One region of the Pseudomonas sp. BIC9C genome, then DNA from elsewhere that is predicted to be linked to it. Evidence: predicted binding sites of a transcription regulator. Region 1 holds the regulator's gene; the other holds the start of a gene.
What was found. Region 1 encodes FliA, which starts transcription of late flagellar genes. Its sites were predicted from a motif close to CTAAAGTTTNNNNNNNNNNNGCCGNTAA; they were not measured.

Region 1 (10,283 bases):
GTGATCCAGGCGTTCGGCGAGGTGGTGATCGGCGGTAACTACGTGGTCGGTATCGTGGTCTTCGCGATTTTGATGATCATCAACTTCGTCGTGGTAACCAAGGGTGCGGGGCGGATTTCCGAGGTGAGCGCGCGTTTCACACTCGATGCGATGCCGGGCAAGCAAATGGCGATCGACGCCGACCTCAACGCCGGTCTGATCGATCAGGCCCAGGCCAAGGCCCGCCGCTCGGAAGTGGCCCAGGAAGCCGAGTTCTACGGCTCCATGGACGGTGCCAGCAAATTCGTCCGGGGTGACGCCATCGCCGGGCTGTTGATCCTGTTCATCAACCTGATCGGCGGTATGGCGGTCGGTATCTTCCAGCACAACATGAACTTCGCCGACGCCGGCAAGGTGTATGCGCTGTTGACCATTGGTGACGGTTTGGTGGCGCAATTGCCATCACTGTTGTTATCGACAGCCGCAGCGATCATGGTGACCCGTGCTTCCGGTTCGGAAGACATGGGCAAGCAAATCAATCGCCAGATGTTCGCCTCGCCCAAGGCGCTGGCGGTGGCGGCGGGCTTGATGGCGGTCATGGGCCTGGTGCCGGGCATGCCGCACTTCTCGTTCCTGAGCATGGCGGCCCTGGCGGCCGGCGGCGCTTACCTGTTCTGGAAAAAGCAGAATGTCGCCAGGGTTCAGGCCCTGCAAGAGGTCAAGCGCCAGCAGGAGCTGCTGCCGTCGCCGGCCCGCGCCCAGGAAACCAAGGAGCTTGGCTGGGATGATGTGACGCCCATCGACATGATCGGCCTGGAAGTGGGTTATCGCCTGATTCCGTTGGTGGACCGCAACCAGGGTGGCCAGTTGCTCGCGCGGATCAAGGGGGTGCGCAAGAAGCTGTCCCAGGATCTCGGCTTCCTGATGCCGACCGTGCATATCCGCGACAACCTCGACCTGGCGCCAAGTGCCTATCGCCTGACCCTCATGGGGGTGATCCTGGCCGAAGCGGAGATTTACCCGGATCGCGAGCTGGCGATCAATCCGGGGCAGGTCTACGGCACGCTCAATGGCATTACCGCCAAAGATCCGGCTTTCGGCCTGGAGGCGGTCTGGATCGAAATCAGCCAGCGCGCCCAGGCGCAATCCCTCGGTTATACGGTGGTCGATGCCAGTACAGTAGTGGCTACCCACTTGAACCAGATACTCTACAAGCACTCCAGTGAACTGATCGGTCACGAAGAAGTGCAGCAACTCATGCAATTGCTGGGCAAAAGCTCGCCGAAACTGGCCGAGGAGCTGGTGCCGGGCGTGGTTTCGCTGTCGCAGCTGCTCAAGGTGCTGCAAGCGCTGTTGGCCGAACAAGTGCCTGTTCGCGATATCCGCAGCATTGCCGAGGCCATCGCCAACAATGCCGCCAAGAGTCAAGATACCGCCGCGCTGGTGGGGCTGCCGTGCGTGTTGGCGTATCCCGTGCAATCGTCCAAAGCATTGTAGGCACTGAGTCGGAGCTGCCAGTCATCACGCTGGAGCCAAGGTTGGAACAGATATTGCTCAATAGTCTGCAGAAGGCAGGACAAGGCTCGGAAGAGGGCGTTCTGCTGGAGCCAAGCATGGCTGAGAAGTTGCAGCGCTCGTTGATCGACGCGGCGCAGCGTCAGGAGATGCAAGGTCAGCCGGTGATTCTGCTGGTGGCCGGTCCGGTTCGCGCGATGCTCTCGCGATTTGGCCGGCTCGCAGTCCCGGGTTTGCACGTGTTGGCTTACCAGGAAATCCCTGACAACAAGCAAGTGACCATCGTTGCGACAGTAGGGCCCAACGGCTGAGGTAGTGGTTTATGCAAGTTAAGCGTTTTTTCGCCGCCGATATGCGTCAGGCCATGAAGCTGGTTCGCGATGAGCTGGGCGCTGATGCCGCCATTATTGGCAACCGCCGGATCGCCGGGGGTGTCGAACTGACGGCTGCGCTGGACTACAAGTTGTCGGCGCTGGCGCCGCGTGTTCCGAACATGGAGCTCGAAGACGAGTTGCGCAAGACTCAGTCGCGGATCGTCACCGCCCAGGCCGAATTGAGCCTGCGTGGCGAGGGCGAGAGCGACAAGAGCACCAACCGCCAGTTGTTCGCCGGCTTGCCGTTGACCGCCGCCGAGCCACTGATTGAGCCGACGTACGCCGAACCCCGTCGCCCTGCACCGGCCGCTGCGCCAGCGGCCGGTGGCGTAGACCCGCGCGCGTTCGACTCGATGCGTTTCGAGCTCAACAGCCTGCGCGAACTCATGGAAGTGCAGCTTGGCTCGCTGGCCTGGAACCAGCTGCAAGGCAGCCGTCCGGACCAGGCCAACCTCTGGCGGCGCCTGCAACGCATCGGCCTGTCAGGCCCGCTGTCGCGCGACCTGCTGGCAATGATCACGGAAATCGAAGAACCTCGTCAGGCCTGGCGCATGTTGCTGGCGCACCTGGCGCGCATGATCGTTACCCCGGAAGTCGAGCCGCTGGAAGAGGGCGGAGTGATCGCCATGGTCGGCCCTGCCGGCATGGGCAAGACCACCACCCTGGCCAAATTGGCTGCCCGTTACGTGCTCAAGTATGGCGCGCAGAACATTGCGCTGGTGAGCATGGACAGCTTCCGCATCGGTGCCCAGGAGCAGCTCAAGACCCTGGGGCGCATTCTCAATGTGTCGGTGACCCACGTCGATCCGGGCCAGTCCCTGGTGCAGGCGCTGGAACCCTTGCTGCGCAAGCGCGTGGTGCTGATCGATACCGCGGGCCTGCAGGCCAGCGATCCGGCCCTGCGCATGCAGCTCGAAAGCCTGGCCGGTCGCGGCATCCGTTCAAAAAATTATCTGGTCCTGGCAACCACTAGCCAGAAACAGGTTCTAACGGCCGCTTACCACAGTTACAAGCGTTGCGGGCTAGCTGGCTGCATCCTGACTAAACTGGATGAGACGGCAAGCCTGGGCGAGGTGTTGAGCCTGGCCATCAGTCATGAGTTACCCGTGGCCTACCTGACCGATGGCCCGCGGATTCCGGATGATTTGCATCTGCCGCGCCGTCATCAGTTGGTCAGTCGCGCCGTCAGCGTGCAAATGCAGGAAGAACCCAGCGAAGAAGCCATGGCTGACATGTTCGCTGATATTTACCACAGCCAAACCAAGCAGGTTGGCTAAGGTAGTAATGAACAGTTTTTGTACCTACATCGATGGTCTGCCATGCATTGTTCCGATTGCGAACGCGCAGCCAGTAATGTGGCCTCCGTCTATGCAAGACAAGGTAAAGAAATAACATGGGCAGCATGCATCCCGTACAGGTGATCGCGGTGACCGGCGGCAAAGGTGGCGTCGGGAAAACTAATGTGTCAGTGAACTTGTCCCTGGCTCTGGCTGAGCTTGGCCGGCGCGTCATGTTGTTGGACGCCGACCTGGGGCTGGCGAACGTCGACGTTCTGCTGGGCCTGACACCCAAACGTACCCTGGCCGACGTGATCGAGGGCCGCTGCGAACTGCGCGACGTACTGCTGCAGGGACCAGGCGGCATCCGTATCGTTCCGGCCGCATCCGGCACTCAGAGCATGGTGCATCTGAGCCCTGCGCAACACGCGGGCCTGATCCAGGCCTTCAGTGATATCGGCGACAACCTCGACGTATTGGTGATCGACACCGCTGCGGGCATTGGTGACTCGGTAGTCAGTTTCGTTCGCGCAGCCCAGGAAGTGCTGCTGGTGGTATGTGACGAGCCGACCTCGATTACCGATGCCTACGCCTTGATCAAGTTGCTCAATCGTGACTATGGCATGAACCGCTTCCGCGTCCTGGCCAACATGGCCCAGAGCCCGCAGGAAGGGCGCAACCTGTTCGCCAAGTTGACCAAGGTCACGGATCGCTTCCTCGACGTCGCCCTGCAGTACGTCGGCGCCGTGCCTTACGATGAAAGTGTGCGCAAGGCTGTGCAGAAGCAGCGCGCCGTCTACGAGGCTTTCCCGCGTTCCAAGTGCTCGCTGGCGTTCAAGGCCATCGCGCAGAAAGTCGATACCTGGCCGTTGCCTGCCAACCCGCGCGGGCACCTGGAGTTTTTCGTCGAGCGCCTCGTGCAGCAAACAGCGGGACCCGTGCTATGACAGCAAGCGGTTACAACCTCTACAAGCGATCGGCGCGTGATGCGCAGTACGAGCTGATCGAGCGTTACGCGCCGCTGGTTAAACGCATTGCTTACCACTTGCTGGCGCGCTTGCCGGCCAGTGTCCAGGTCGAAGACCTGATCCAGGCCGGGATGATCGGCTTGCTTGAAGTGTCGACCAAATACGACGCCAGCAAAGGCGCCAGTTTCGAGACGTACGCGGGCATTCGAATCCGCGGCGCCATGCTCGATGAAGTGCGCAAGGGGGACTGGGCGCCACGTTCGGTTCACCGCAATACGCGCATGGTCAGCGATGCGATTCGCTCGATTGAAGCGAAAACCGGCCGTGACGCTAAAGATCACGAAGTTGCGGCCGAACTCCAATTGAGTCTCGACGATTACTACGGAATTTTGAACGACACCCTGGGCAGCCGGTTATTCAGTTTCGACGATCTGTTGCAGGACGGCGAACACGAAGGGCTGCACGAGGATGGCGCGAGTGCTCATCTCGAGCCGTCACGCGATCTGGAAGATGAACGCTTCCAGGCTGCGCTGGCGGATGCGATTGCCAATTTGCCGGAGCGTGAGCGACTGGTGTTGGCGCTGTACTACGACGAAGAGTTGAACCTCAAGGAAATCGGTGAGGTCCTGGGGGTCAGCGAATCGCGGGTCAGCCAGTTACACAGCCAGTGCGCGGCCCGTTTGCGGGGGCGTTTGGGGGAGTGGCGAGCGCGCTGAAGGCAGTGTGGGGACACTGCGAACGAGGCTGGTGTGGTGTTGAACTGCGCCGGTCGCGATCTGTTGTGCTCCAGACAGTCATTGAGTGCTTTGCCGGATTGATTGAAATGGCGCGTCCAGGTGCTGGGCGCGTTTAAGACTGCTTGGAGGTCGAATTGGACAAGAACATGAAAATCCTCATCGTTGATGACTTCTCAACGATGCGGCGGATCATCAAGAACCTGCTGCGTGACCTTGGGTTCACCAACACCGTCGAGGCCGACGATGGCACTACCGCCATTCCGGTGCTCAACAGCGGAAGCATCGACTTTCTGGTAACGGACTGGAACATGCCTGGCATGACCGGTATCGATCTGCTGCGCCACGTGCGTGCCGATGAAAAGCTCAAGCACCTGCCGGTGCTGATGGTGACCGCTGAAGCCAAGCGCGAGCAGATCATCGAAGCGGCCCAGGCCGGCGTTAACGGCTATGTGGTCAAACCCTTCACGGCCCAGGCGTTGAAAGAAAAAATCGAGAAGATTTTCGAACGCATCGGTTGATGAGTGCGCCACGGGGGAGCTATGGGCAATAACGAAACTTCATTGGGCGATTTCGAATCGACCCTGAAAAAACACGCCGTCGAATTGGTCGCGAGCCTTGAAAAGGGCAAGTTCGGCGACGCGGTGCAATTGATCCATGAGCTCAACCAGACCCGTGACCGCGGCCTGTATCAGGAAGTGGGCAAGCTCACTCGCGAACTGCATAGCGCGATCGTCAATTTCCAGATTGACCCGCACATGCCGCAAGCCGAAGAAGTGTCGCAGATCACCGATGCCACCGAGCGTCTGGGGTATGTGGTCAAGCTGACCGAAGCCGCGGCCAACCGCACCATGGATCTGGTGGAAAGTGCCACGCCGCTGGTCAATGGCCTGGCGGATGAAGCCCAGGCCTTGAGCGCGGACTGGGGGCGCTTCATGCGTCGCGAAGTCGGTGCGCAAGAGTTTCGTGAACTGGCCCGGCGGGTCGACGGGTTCCTGGCGCGCAGCGGCACGGACAATCGCGCGGTGTCGGGCAACCTGAACGACATCCTGCTCGCCCAGGATTACCAGGACCTCACAGGGCAAGTGATCAAGCGCGTGACCCAGTTGGTCACCGAAGTTGAAAGCAACCTGCTCAAGCTCGTGCTCATGGCCAGTCAGGTGGACCGCTTTGCGGGCATCGAACATGACCGTGAAGCGATGCTTGCCGAAAAAGATCCACAAAAACATCTCTCTCAGGGTGAAGGTCCGCAGATTCATGCCGATAAAAGAGAAGACGTTGTGTCCGATCAGGACGATGTGGACGATTTGCTATCCAGCCTAGGGTTTTAGAATTTTAGGCATTTTAGGTTTTTAGACCTGTCTGTTAGGAGCACACCCTTAATGAGCTTCGGCGCCGATGAAGAGATCCTTCAGGATTTCCTGGTTGAGGCCGGCGAGATTCTAGAGCAACTGTCCGAGCAACTGGTCGAGCTGGAAAGCCGTCCGGATGATGCGGACTTGCTCAATGCAATTTTTCGCGGTTTTCACACTGTAAAAGGGGGCGCCGGCTTCCTCCAGCTCAACGAGCTGGTGGAGTGCTGCCACATCGCCGAGAACGTGTTCGACATCCTGCGCAAGGGTGAACGTCGCGTCGATTCGGAACTGATGGACGTGGTTCTCGAAGCGCTGGACGCGGTGAACAGCATGTTCAGCGAGGTCCGCGAGCGCAGCCCGATCACGGCCGCGACACCTGAACTGCTTGCGGCGCTGGCCCGTCTGGCCGAGCCGCAATCGGCTGACGAAGTGGCTTCTGCGCCCGTCGCCGACGTCATTGAAGAGCCCGTGGCCGAAACCGGTTCCGACGACATCACCGACACCGAATTTGAACAACTGCTGGACTCGCTGAATGCCGTCAAGGCACAGGCCGAGGCACCGGCCGTTGCGCAGGCGCCTGCCAGCGAGACGGCCGCCAGCGACGAAATCACCGATGCCGAATTCGAGTCGCTACTCGATCAGTTGCACGGTAAAGGCCAGTTCGCCGTTGACGCGGTAGCCCCGGCGCCGGCAGCTCCGGAAGCTCCGAAAGTGGCGGGCGACAGTTCCGATATCACTGACGACGAATTCGAAGCGCTGCTCGATCAGTTACATGGCAAGGGCAACTTTGCTGTCGAGGCACTGGAGTCGGCCATTGCTTCGGTGCCTGCATCCGCAGCACCAAGCGCGGCGGCGGTCGGTAGCGACCTGATCACCGATCACGAATTCGAATCGCTGCTCGACGAACTCCACGGCAAAGGCAAGTTCAGCGAAGTCGGCAGCGCGACGGCGGCCAACGGTTCGAACGCTTCCGTTGCAGCAGCGACAGCCAAGGCTGTGGCGCCGAAACCGGTGGCCAAGGCTCCCGAGCCGAAAGCCGAAGCGCCGGCCCCGGCCGCCGCTGCTGCACCGGCTGCCGTACCGGCATCGTCCCGTGCTCCGGCCGCGCCACCGGCGGAAAAGCCGGCGAGCGAAGCCGAGACCACCGTACGTGTCGATACCGCGCGTCTCGACGAGATCATGAACATGGTCGGCGAGCTGGTGCTGGTGCGTAACCGCCTGGTCCGCCTTGGTCTCAACAGCGGCGACGAAGCCATGTCCAAGGCCGTGTCGAACCTCGACGTGGTCACGGCCGACCTGCAAACCGCGGTCATGAAGACCCGGATGCAACCGATCAAGAAAGTCTTCGGACGCTTCCCGCGCCTGGTTCGCGACCTGGCTCGCCAGCTCAAGAAAGAGATCAACCTGGAACTGGTCGGCGAAGAAACCGACCTCGACAAGAACCTCGTCGAGGCCCTGGCCGACCCGTTGGTCCACTTGGTGCGCAACGCCGTCGACCACGGCATCGAATCGCCGGAAGAGCGCGAAGCCTCGGGCAAGGCCCGTGGCGGCAAGGTCATCCTGGCGGCCGAGCAGGAAGGCGATCACATCCTGCTGTCGATCTCCGATGACGGTAAAGGCATGGACCCGAACGTCCTGCGTTCCATCGCCGTGAAACGCGGCGTGATGGACAAGGATGCGGCCGACCGCCTGAGCGACACCGAGTGCTACAACCTGATCTTCGCCCCGGGTTTCTCGACCAAGACCGAGATCTCCGACGTATCGGGTCGTGGCGTGGGCATGGATGTGGTGAAAACCAAGATTTCCCAGCTCAACGGTTCGATCAACATCTACTCGGCCAAGGGCCAGGGGTCGAAGATCGTCATCAAGGTGCCGCTGACCCTGGCGATCATGCCGACGCTGATGGTCATGCTCGGCAACCAGGCGTTTGCGTTCCCGCTGGTGAACGTCAACGAGATCTTCCATCTCGACCTGTCGACCACCAACGTCGTGGACGGCCAGGAAGTGGTGATCGTGCGGGACAAGGCGCTGCCATTGTTCTATCTCAAACGCTGGCTGGTCAGCTCCGCCGCTCATGAAGAGCAGCGCGAGGGGCATGTGGTGATCCTTTCGGTGGGCACGCAGCGGATCGGCTTTGTCGTCGATCAACTGGTGGGCCAGGAAGAAGTGGTCATCAAGCCATTGGGCAAAATGCTCCAGGGAACTGCAGGCATGTCCGGCGCCACCATCACCGGTGACGGCCGCATCGCGCTGATTCTCGATGTTCCGAGCATGCTCAAGCGTTACGCCACACGGCGTATTTGATTCTGGTGGAGCGGGGCGCCTGGCCCCGCTCCATCTAATGGAGTGTTTATGGCAGTCAAAGTCCTGGTGGTGGACGATTCGGGGTTTTTCCGCCGCCGCGTCTCGGAAATTCTTTCAGCGGATTCGAATATCCAGGTCGTCGGCACGGCGACCAACGGCAAAGAGGCGATCGATCAGGCGCTGGCCCTCAAGCCCGACGTGATCACCATGGACTACGAGATGCCGATGATGGACGGCATCACCGCCGTGCGGCACATCATGCAACGCTGCCCGACCCCGGTCCTGATGTTCTCCTCGCTGACCCATGAAGGCGCCCGGGTCACCCTCGATGCGCTGGATGCCGGCGCGGTGGACTTCCTGCCGAAGAATTTCGAAGACATCTCGCGCAACCCCGAGAAGGTCAAGCAACTGCTGTGCGAAAAGATTCTCAGCATTTCGCGCAGCAATCGTCGAGTCAGCGCCTACAGCGCTCCGGCGCCTGTCGCTGCGCCAGCCCCGACACCTGCGCCTTCCAGCGTGGGCAGTTTTGGCAGCAGCGCGCCTGTGCGTCCGGCACCGATCCCGACGCGTACGCATGCTGCCACTGCGTCGTCGTCCGCGCCAAAACGCAAAGCCTACAAACTGGTGGCCATCGGTACGTCGACCGGCGGCCCGGTGGCCCTGCAACGGGTCCTGACCCAATTGCCGGCCAGTTTCCCGGCCCCGATCGTACTGGTTCAACACATGCCGGCCGCCTTCACCAAGGCCTTCGCCGAGCGCCTGGACAAACTCTGCCGCATCAGCGTCAAGGAAGCCGAGGATGGCGACATCCTGCGTCCGGGCCTGGCGCTGCTGGCGCCGGGTGGCAAGCAGATGATGATCGACGGCCGCGGTGCGGTGAAAATCCTCCCGGGCGACGAACGTCTGAATTACAAGCCATGCGTGGACATCACGTTCGGTTCGGCAGCCAAGTCCTACGGCGACAAAGTTCTGGCGGTGGTCCTGACCGGCATGGGCGCCGACGGCCGTGAGGGCGCGCGCCTGCTCAAGCAGGGCGGCAGTTCGATCTGGGCACAGGACGAAGCCAGTTGCGTGATCTACGGCATGCCGATGGCCATCGTCAAAGCTGAACTGGCCGACGCGGTGTACAGCCTCGACGACATTGGCAAGCACCTGGTCGAGGCCTGTATCTGATGGATGTTCTAAGCCTGATCGGCATCATCATGGCCTTTGTCGCCATCATCGGCGGCAACTACCTTGAAGGCGGTCATCTCGGCGCCCTGGCCAACGGCCCGGCAGCGCTGATCGTGCTCGGCGGCACCATTGGCGCCGCGCTACTGCAATCGCCGATGAGCGCCTTCAAGCGCGCCATGCAGATCCTCGCATGGATCCTGTTCCCGCCTCGCGTTGACCTGGCCGGTGGCATCGACCGCGTGGTGAACTGGAGCCTGACCGCCCGCAAGGAAGGCCTGCTTGGCCTTGAAGGTATCGCTGACGCCGAGCCCGACAATTACGCACGCAAAGGCCTGCAACTGCTGGTCGACGGCGCCGAGCCGGAAGCGATCCGCAGCATTCTGGAAGTGGATTTCTACACCCAGGAAAGCCGCGATGTCGAAGCGGCCAAGGTCTTCGAAAGCATGGGCGGTTACGCGCCGACCATCGGCATCATCGGTGCGGTGATGGGCCTGATTCACGTCATGGGCAACCTGGGTGATCCGTCGCAATTGGGTAACGGCATCGCCGTGGCCTTCGTCGCCACCATCTACGGCGTGGCCAGTGCCAACCTGGTGCTGTTGCC
Region 2 (10,283 bases), 640 kb from region 1:
CGGCGCGCTCGCTGACCCACCTCACCGCTTCGATGACGACGATGTCCTTCGAGTTGTTGCGCAGCGAAGACGAGGTCACCCGGTCTGCCGGCCGTCACATGATCGACCGCATGGCCACCATCAGCGCCGGGCTCAATGAGCACTGGCGCCTGATTGGCGAGCTGACCGGCGTGCATGGCCCTCACGGGCCGATTGAAACCCGTCAGGAAATCCAGTTGCAGGCGCCGCCCAGACTGCCTTCGAACTGATGCCTGGCGGTTATCGGCTGGCCTGATAACCCTCGATTCACAAGACGAACGTCGCTGGCGTGGTGGCAGGTCTGGCGCCATAGTTTTGTTTCCGCGGCCATTGTTGCCCGCCCATGACAAGACAGAGACTGGCCATGACCAAGACTCTCCATCACCGTGCGTGCCACTTGTGCGAAGCCATCTGTGGCCTGACCATCGAAACCACTGAGGTCGAACGCGGTAACGTCCAGATCACGTCGATCAAGGGAGACCCCCAGGACACATTCAGCCGCGGGCACATCTGCCCCAAGGCCGTGGCATTGCAAGACATCCAGAATGACCCGGATCGTCTGCACCAGCCCATGCAACGGGTGGGCAATGAGTGGCAGCCCATCGAATGGGACGCGGCATTCAATCTGGTCGCCGAGCGCCTCGCCGCCATTCAGGCGCGTCACGGACAAAACGCCGTGGCGGTCTATCAAGGCAACCCCAGCGTGCACAATTACGGGCTGATGACCCACAGCAATTACTTCCTTGGCCTGCTGAAAACCCGCAACCGGTTTTCCGCGACGTCGGTCGATCAATTACCCCATCACCTGACCAGTCATTTGATGTACGGCCATGGTTTGTTGCTGCCAATCCCCGACATCGATCACACCGATTTCATGCTGATCCTGGGCGGCAACCCGCTGGCTTCGAACGGCAGCATCATGACCGTACCGGATGTGGAAAAACGGTTGAAGGCGATACAGGCCCGGGGTGGCAAAGTGGTGGTGGTCGACCCGCGCCGTAGTGAGACGGCGGCAATTGCCGATCAGCATCTGTTCGTGCGCCCGGGAGGTGATGCCGCGCTGTTGTTCGGGCTGCTCAACACCTTGTTCGCTGAAGGTCTGACCCGTGACAGCCATCTGCCGGTAGACGGTCTGGAGGCGGTGCGGGAGGTTGTTGCGCCGTTCACCGCCGAGGCCATGAGTCCGTTGTGTGCCGTGCCGGCCGAACAGATCCGCCAATTGGCGCGGGACTTCGCTGCGGCACCGAGTGCAGTCTGCTATGGCCGCATGGGCGTCTCGACCCAGGCCTTCGGTACGCTGTGCCACTGGGTGGTGCAGTTGATCAACCTGGTCACCGGCAACCTCGATCGCGTGGGTGGTGCCTTGTGCACCGAGCCGGCGGTGGACCTGGTGGCGACGACGTCGGGCGGGCATTTCAATCTGTGGCAGAGCCGGGTTTCCGGGCGCCCGGAGTACGCTGGAGAGTTGCCGGTGTCGGCGCTGGCCGAAGAGATGCTCACCGAAGGGGAAGGGCAAGTCCGGGCGTTGATCACGGTGGCAGGCAATCCGGTGCTGTCCACGCCCAATGGCCGAAAGCTCGAGCAGGCGCTGGACGGGCTGGAGTTCATGGTCAGTATCGACCTGTACATCAATGAAACCACGCGTTACGCCGACCTGATCCTGCCGTCCACATCGGCGCTGGAAAACGACCATTACGACACCACATTCAACCTGTTCGCGGTGCGCAACGTCAGTCGTTTCAACCGCGCCATCCTGGCCAAACCCGAAGGTGCGTTGCACGACTGGGAGATCTTCGTCGGGCTGGCCAAGGCATTTGCCGCCAGGACCGGCAAGGAGTTGAAGCCCACCATCGCTCCGGCGCAAATGATCGATCGCGGCCTGCGCATGGGGCTGTATGGCGACACTTCGGAGCACAAGCTGTCGCTGGCGACTTTGTTCGATCATCCCCATGGTGTTGATCTGGGTGCGCTCAAGCCTAACCTGGCGCCACGCCTGAAGACGGCCAATCAACGCATCCAGGCTGCGCCTGCCGTGATTTTCGCCGACCTGGCGCGCTTCGCAGCCTTGCAGGCGCCGGCCGCCGACGAGTTGTTGTTGATTGGTCGCCGGCATGTACGCAGCAACAACTCATGGATGCATAACTATCATCGGTTGGTGAAGGGCAAGCCTCGTCACCAGTTGCTGATGCATCCGGACGACCTGGCCAGTCGCGGGCTCAATGACGGGCAACGTGTGCGGGTCAGTTCGCGAGTGGGCGTGATTGAAGTCGAAGTGCTTGGCTGTCTGGACATGATGAAAGGCGTGGTCAGCCTGCCTCACGGCTGGGGTCATGCGCGGCCGGGCGTGCAAATGTCGATTGCCAGCAGTCAGCCGGGCTCCAGCGCCAACGACCTGACCGACGAATGCCGGATTGACGAACTGTCGGGAAATGCGGCGCTCAATGGCGTGCCAGTGACCGTGGCCGCCGCATGAATCATACTGACGGAGAGACCGAGCAGGGCGCTCGGCTTTCCGTTACAATGCGCCACCGTGCCGACCCATGAGTCGGAAAGTTCAGCCGAGGTGCTCCATGGATATCATCGAAACGATTAAAGAGCAGATTGCCAACAACACCATTCTGCTTTACATGAAAGGCTCGCCGAATGCCCCGCAGTGCGGCTTCTCCGCGAAAGCTGCACAGGCTGTGATGGCGTGTGGTGAAAAGTTTGCGTACGTGGACATCCTGCAGAACCCGGAAATCCGCGCCAACCTGCCAAAATATGCCAACTGGCCAACCTTCCCGCAGCTGTGGGTTGCCGGTGAGTTGGTCGGCGGTAGCGACATCATGACTGAAATGGCCGCCGACGGTTCGTTGCAAGCGCTGATCAAGGACGCCGCCGCCAAGGCCGCAGCTCCAAAGACCGAAGCCTGACCACGTTTCTCTGTAGGAGCGAGCTCGCGATGGACTCAAGAGCACCGCGGGGAATCAGACTCTCCGCATTATCGTTGACCACCATCGCGAGCAAGCTCGCTCCTACACAGAGACAACAGGCAATAAAAAGCCCCGCCACTCGAAAGAGGGCGGGGCTTTTTATTGCATCGAGGTTAATGGCGTAGAAGTTACTCGTCTTCGCCCATTTGCGATTGCAGGTAGTTCTCGATACCGATCTTCTCGATCAGGCCCAACTGGGTTTCCAGCCAGTCGATATGTTCTTCTTCGGACTCGAGGATATCTTCAAGCAGCTCACGGCTGCCGAAGTCGCCAACTGTTTCGCAATGAGCGATAGCCACCTTGAGATCCGCGTGACCGGTGCGTTCGATACGCAGGTCGCACTCAAGCATTTCCTTGGTGTGTTCGCCGATGTGCAGCTTGCCCAGGTCCTGGACGTTCGGCAGGCCTTCAAGGAACAGGATCCGCTTGATCAGCTTGTCCGCGTGCTTCATCTCATCGATGGACTCGTGGTACTCGTGCTTGCCGAGCTTGTTCAGGCCCCAATCTTCATACATGCGCGCATGCAGGAAGTATTGATTGATCGCGACCAGCTCATTGGCAAGGATCTTGTTGAGATGCTGGATGACTGTAACGTCGCCTTTCATGATGGGGTCCTGCCCTTTATTAGCTGTCAATAGAGCAGAGTTTGAGCCGCGTATTTAATAGTGTCAAACCTAAGTTATTGAAACTTAAATGAAAATTAATCGGAATAAGAATGTTTGTGTTCCGCGTCTAGAGCATAACTAGTTGATTTTGAGACATAAAAACCGGACATATGTCCGGTTCTTTGAAATTCGATATTCAAGCGGCTGTAAATTCTGCTGGATATGGAATTGCAGCCTGGGCCGTTTGCAGTTTTGTCAGGGTCTCGCGGACCACTTCCTTGGCCAGGCAGGCACATTTGCCGCATTGGCTGGCAACGCCTGTGGCCACGCGGACTTCCTTGTAGCTGCAGCATCCTTCATAGATCGCATCGCGGATTTGACCGTCGGTGACGCCAGTGCAGAGGCAAACATACATAGGGAAGGACCGTCGCTGATTGTGACTCAATTGCGATGGATCTTAATGTTAACGAGAATGATTGTCAAAGTGGTTTCAGAGCGCTTTTCGTCATAAACGGGTATGGCTGACGAACGGTCAGCCTGGCAAGTCGGGGGATACAAAACCGTCGGGGATTTCATCGTACAGGGAAAAAACAGCTAAGCCAGCTCAAACACGCGGTGTATGATGGCCGGTCTTTTGCGACCGGGGATCGTGTCACAGGGCTGTCGCCTCAGGGTGGCAGGCTGATGCGAACCCTGTTTCTCACGCTATTACACCAGGAGATATCCAATGAGCGTACTCGTAGGCAAACAAGCCCCTGACTTCACCGTACCGGCCGTACTCGGCAATGGCGAGATCGTTGACAGCTTCACCCTGTCTTCGGCGATCAAAGGCAAATACGGCCTGGTGTTCTTCTACCCGCTGGACTTCACCTTCGTTTGCCCGTCCGAGCTGATCGCTCTGGACAACCGCATGTCCGAGTTCAAGGCACGCAACGTTGAAGTGGTCGCCGTGTCGATCGACTCGCACTTCACCCACAACGCCTGGCGCAACACCCCGGTCAACAATGGTGGTATCGGCGAAGTTCGCTACACCATGGCTGCCGACATCAAGCAGGAAATCATGAAGGCCTATGACGTTCAGTCCGCTGACGGTGTGGCTTTCCGTGGCGCGTTCCTGATCGACGACAAAGGCGTTGTCCGTTCGCAGATCATCAACGACCTGCCGCTGGGCCGTAACATGGAAGAGCTGCTGCGTCTGGTCGACGCCCTGCAATTCCACGAAGAGCACGGCGAAGTCTGCCCTGCCAACTGGAAAAAAGGCGACAAAGGCATGAACGCTTCGCCAGAAGGCGTTGCGGCTTACCTGACCGAGCACGCTGCCGCTCTGTAAGGCACACGCTCCAGCTATAAAAAGCAGGTACAAAAAAACCGGCCATCGAGGCTAATGCCAGTCAGTTAAGCTGACTGGCATTTTTATTTTTGATCGGATACTTCGGGGATTTCAGCCTGATAGCTCGCGGATAAACCCGCTCTTCCCGGCGATGCGGCAGTACATAGTGCGGGGCCGAGGCATGCAATTCGGCGAGGTATTTGGGGATGTTCCCTGAGCGATCCGCAGAAACGCCATTGATAAAACCCAGGATCGCCCAAGTACACGCGGTGAAGCTTAGCTCGCACGGATGGATGCCCGGACAATGGCGGCTCATTTCCACCATCTGATAACGCAACAGGTTGTAGCCCAGCAACACGCCCCACAACTCTTGCTCGATCATCTCGGGCGTCTTGCTACGCAACGTGTAGCTGCTGTTGAGCAGTGTCTGTTTCATTTCCCTGAATCCTAATTCGATTTCCCAGCGATGGCTGTATAGGTCGACGATTTCATCGGATGGGAAACGCAGCGGATCGACCATCGACGTCAAAATCTGACAGACCTTGCCCTTTACGGTCTTGCTTAGGAGCCTTGCGGTTAGGCGCTCTGGCAAGCCTGGCCACTGCTTGCGGGCCTGCGGCGAAGTGCTGAGCGAGACCACCGCATCCTGACGCCCCAAGCGCTGAATCACTTCGTACTGCGCACCTTTACGCAGCGGCATCAGCCAATGCCGCTCAGTGCCGGCCTGCTGCCATTGGTGCAGCAACCCCAAGGAGTAGAAACCGCGATCAAACAGCGTCAGCGAGTGATCTGGCGTGGTGTCGATCAGTTGCTCTGCCAGTTTCATTTCGTTACTGCGATAGCCATCAAAAGCACTGCCGATCAGCAAATGGCTGGTCAACTCCATTTGGCAAACCATGCGCACCTGAGGAAAACCGGTATCGCCATGCTGGTTGCTGGCGGAGTCGTAACGCGCACGGTTTTCGGGTGTATCGGGCGTTCGCCAGACGACACCGTCGACCCCCAGTAAACGCAATCCGGCCCAGGTCGGATGGCCGGCCGCTTCATGCCAGCTTTTCTGCGTCAGATCGAAGACTTGTCGTACGGCCTCGCTACCCAATCGTTGACGGGCCTGGACTACGGCGCTGGGTGCGACCAGTGGGCGTTGCCCGGGCAGCATGATGTTCATGCGACTGACCACATCCCACGCCGACATGCGCCGGAAAAACGCCATGGAGATGACGCACCAGAGCATCATTTCCAAGGGCAGACGCCGCTTGCGAAGGGTGGCTACGCCGGCCTGTTCCAACGCTTGCTCGACCAGAGAGGGATCAAGCAACGAGTCCAATCCCTCAATGGAATTGGGAGTCGAGACGAAGTTGTGGGTTAGTTCCAGTGCCCGAGCCAGACGCATAAAAAAATCCGATGCCTATTCAGGCATCGGATTTTGATTTCTTGCGGCCAAAGGTCAAGCGACGAGGCTTAACTGATCGGCATTAGCCATCGAGGCCGGTTTTTTTATGCGCGGGATAAACCTGGAACTCCTGTAGGAGCGAGCTCGCTCGCGATGGACTCAAGAACGCGACGGGGAACCAGGCAGCCCGCGTTATCGTTGACCACCATCGCGAGCAAGCTCGCTCCTACAGGTGTATCAGAGACCGCAATCAATCGTCGAAGTCTTCCCTACCACCCATTTGTTTCCAGCGATTGACGATGCCGCAGAACAGCTCTGCCGTCTTCTCGGTGTCATAGCGCGCCGAGTGAGCCTCACGACCGTCGAAGTCGATGTCAGCTGCCTGGCAGGCCTTGGCCAGCACGGTCTGGCCATACGCGAGGCCTGCGAGCGTTGCGGTATCGAAGCTGGAGAACGGATGGAACGGGTTGCGCTTCATGTCCAGGCGCGCAACCGCAGCATTCAGGAAGCCCAGGTCGAAGCTGCTGTTGTGCCCGACCAGGATCGCCCGTTTGCAGCCATTGGCCTTGAGGGCCTTGCGCACGCCACGGAAGATATCGTTCAGGGCTGACTCTTCACTCACGGCCATGCGCAGCGGGTGATCGAGCTTGATCCCGGTGAACTCCAGGGCCGCGGCTTCGATGTTCGCGCCTTCGAACGGCTCGACTCGGAAGAAGTAGGTGTGATCCGGGTAAACAAACCCCTTTTCATCCATGGCGATGGTGGTCGCGGCGATTTCCAGCAGGGCGTCGGTGGCCGAGTTGAAGCCACCGGTTTCTACGTCGACGACAACCGGCAGGTAACCGCGAAACCGCGCGGCCATAGGATGACGGGAACCGCCTCCGCCACCATTGCCTTCCAGTTCGTCATCGAAATGGTCTTCACTCACGCGTGTTCCTCCAGCAGGCGCCAGCGCAGTTTTTCACCGGCGCGCAGCGGGATAACGGTCAGCTCGCCAAACGGCAGGCTGGCAGGGGCGGTCCATTCTTCGCGGACCAGGGTGATGCGATCGGTGTTGGCCGGCAGACCATAGAACCGAGGGCCGTTGAGGCTGGCGAAGGCCTCGAGCTTGTCCAGCGCATTACGCTGTTCGAAGGCTTCGGCGTACATCTCGATGGCAGCAAAGGCGGTGTAGCAACCGGCACAGCCGCAGGCCGCTTCCTTGGCGTGCTGGGCGTGGGGCGCCGAGTCTGTGCCGAGGAAGAACTTCTCGCTGCCACTGGTGGCGGCGTCGAGCAGGGCTTCCTGGTGGATATTGCGCTTGAGGATCGGCAGGCAATAGAAGTGCGGCCGAATCCCGCCCACCAGCATGTGGTTGCGGTTGTACAGCAGGTGGTGAGCGGTGATGGTCGCGCCCACGTTGGCCGAAGCCGAGTTGACGAACTGCACGGCGTCGGTGGTGGTGATGTGTTCGAAGACCACTTTGAGGGTCGGGAAACGCTCGACCACACGGCGCATGTGCTCATCGATGAAGAATTTTTCGCGGTCGAATACGTCGACATCGCCACGGGTGACTTCACCGTGAATCAGCAACGGCATCCCGACTTCGGCCATGGCCTCGAGTGCAGGGAAAATCTTGTCGATGCTGGTCACACCAGAGTCCGAGTTGGTGGTCGCGCCGGCCGGGTACAGCTTGGCGGCGTACACGAATCCGCTGGCCTTGGCTTCGCGGATTTCTTCAGGCTGGGTGCGGTCGGTCAGGTACAGGACCATCAGCGGCTCGAACGGGCTGCCGGCCGGGCGGGCAGCGAGAATCCGCTGGCGATAGCCGTCGGCTTCGGCCGTGTTACGCACCGGTGGAACCAGGTTGGGCATGATGATGGCGCGGCCAAAGGTGCGCGCGACATCCGCAACAGTATTGGTCAACACGGCACCATCGCGAAGATGAATGTGCCAGTCGTCGGGACGCAGCAGGGTCAGGCGGTCGGACATGAGGGGATTCCAGGCGGGTCAAACTCAGGGGAATGCTACCGGAAAAGACTCTTGCAGGCACTCGCTATCAAGTTTTACGGGAAGCTTCCGATATCCAACAGGTATGCCGTAATCATGCGTGTGTCGGTCTTTTTGTTGTAGAAGCCAGTGGAGCCTCCCGTGCGCCAGCGTTATTTAGCCTTGCTCAGTGTGTTTGCCAGCCTTCCCGCGATGGCGCTCACTTTCCAGACCCGTCTGGAGAGCATTGAGTGGACGGTCGAGGGTGACAAGTTCGAATGCCGCCTGGTTCAGCCGATTACCGACTTCGGTTCGGGCGAGTTCGTGCGTCGTGCCGGCGAGCAGGCGACTTTTCGTCTGAAAACCTACAACCCGATGATCGGCGGCGGTTCGGCGACCTTGCTGGCCGCTGCGGCGCCGTGGCAACCGGGGCGTGACGATATCAATCTGGGCACGGTGAGTATCGGCAGCGGCAACGTGTTGTTCAACAGCTCACAGGTTCAGGCCGGGCGTCTGATCAGCGGACTGATGGACGGTCGCAGCCCGGTGGTTCGCCATTCTTCGGGCGATGGCCGGGTGTCGGAAGTGCGTTTGCTGCCGGTCAGGTTCACCAAGGCGTTTGCCGATTACCAAAGCTGCGTGGCCAAACTGTTGCCGCAGAACTTCGAGCAGGTGAGGCAATCCGAAGTCGGCTTCCCCGGCGGCGGAATCGAGCTCGACAGCGCCGCGAAGGCCAGGCTACAGGTCATGCTGGAGTACATGAAGGCCGATCCGACGGTCAATCACATCGAGCTCGACGGGCACTCCGACAACAGCGGCAACCGCCTGACCAACCGCGACCTTTCACGGCGCCGGGCCCTGGCAGTCATGGAGTTCTTCAAGGCCAACGGCATCCAGGAGTCGCAAATCACCCTGCGTTTCCATGGCGAACGTTATCCGCTGGCACCCAATACCAACAACGCCAACCGGGCGAAGAACCGACGGGTAGCGGTACGCCTGGAGCGTGGAGCGCCTGCGGAACAAGTCGCCCCGCAAGCGACGAAAGCGGCCACTTCGACAACTTCCTGACGCAGCGGTCATCGTCGCCCTCTCGACATAATCTGTCGCTTCGTCGTCATAAGCTGTCGCGCCACTGTAAATTATTCTGCATGAGCGGTAGACTTCCCGGCTTTCCGTAGAACCCCGTGGAGTGATGGCATGGCGGACGTAAACAAGGTCGTTCTGGCGTATTCCGGCGGCCTGGACACTTCGGTGATCCTCAAGTGGCTGCAGGATACTTATAACTGTGAAGTGGTGACCTTCACCGCTGACCTGGGTCAGGGCGAAGAGGTCGAACCTGCACGCGCCAAGGCTCAGGCCATGGGCGTCAAAGAGATCTACATCGACGACTTGCGCGAAGAGTTCGTGCGCGATTTCGTTTTCCCGATGTTCCGCGCCAACACCGTTTACGAAGGCGAGTACCTGCTGGGTACTTCCATCGCTCGTCCGCTGATCGCCAAGCGCCTGATCGAAATCGCCAACGAAACCGGTGCTGACGCCATTTCCCATGGTGCCACCGGCAAAGGCAACGACCAGGTTCGTTTCGAACTCGGTGCCTACGCCTTGAAGCCAGGTGTGAAAGTGATTGCTCCCTGGCGCGAATGGGATCTGCTGTCCCGTGAAAAGCTGATGGATTACGCCGATAAGCACGCGATCCCGATCGAGCGCCACGGCAAGAAGAAATCCCCGTACTCGATGGATGCCAACCTGCTGCACATCTCCTATGAAGGTGGCGTGCTGGAAGACACCTGGACCGAGCACGAAGAAGACATGTGGCGCTGGACCGTTTCCCCGGAAAACGCTCCAGACAAGCCGCAGTACCTGGAACTGACCTACCGCAACGGCGACATCGTCGCACTGGACGGCGTCGAAATGACTCCGGCTACCGTGCTGGCGACCCTGAACCGCATCGGTGGCGAACACGGTATCGGTCGTCTCGACATCGTTGAGAACCGCTA

Region 2: the regulator FliA is predicted to act here: its motif matches at 8,356-8,383, upstream of RS887_RS05970 (flagellar protein MotY).

Annotation. Positions count from the first base shown of each region.
Region 1 is NZ_JAWDGM010000001.1:627,479-637,761, reverse strand. Features, by position in the region: partial or broken gene flhA (flagellar biosynthesis protein FlhA) at 1-1,805, shown strand, start outside; gene flhF (flagellar biosynthesis protein FlhF) at 1,817-3,145, shown strand; gene fleN (flagellar synthesis regulator FleN) at 3,262-4,092, shown strand; gene fliA (RNA polymerase sigma factor FliA) at 4,089-4,829, shown strand; gene RS887_RS03120 (chemotaxis response regulator CheY) at 4,997-5,368, shown strand; gene RS887_RS03115 (protein phosphatase CheZ) at 5,390-6,178, shown strand; gene RS887_RS03110 (chemotaxis protein CheA) at 6,230-8,506, shown strand; gene RS887_RS03105 (chemotaxis response regulator protein-glutamate methylesterase) at 8,555-9,679, shown strand; gene RS887_RS03100 (flagellar motor protein) at 9,679-10,283, shown strand, end outside.
Region 2 is NZ_JAWDGM010000001.1:1,271,676-1,281,958, reverse strand. Features, by position in the region: gene RS887_RS06015 (hypothetical protein) at 1-248, shown strand, start outside; gene RS887_RS06010 (molybdopterin oxidoreductase family protein) at 383-2,491, shown strand; gene grxD (Grx4 family monothiol glutaredoxin) at 2,589-2,930, shown strand; gene bfr (bacterioferritin) at 3,119-3,595, opposite strand; gene RS887_RS05995 (bacterioferritin-associated ferredoxin) at 3,792-4,010, opposite strand; gene RS887_RS05990 (peroxiredoxin) at 4,323-4,925, shown strand; gene RS887_RS05985 (IS4 family transposase) at 4,987-6,318, opposite strand; gene rnt (ribonuclease T) at 6,569-7,246, opposite strand; gene pyrC (dihydroorotase) at 7,243-8,289, opposite strand; gene RS887_RS05970 (flagellar protein MotY) at 8,449-9,354, shown strand; gene RS887_RS05965 (argininosuccinate synthase) at 9,484-10,283, shown strand, end outside.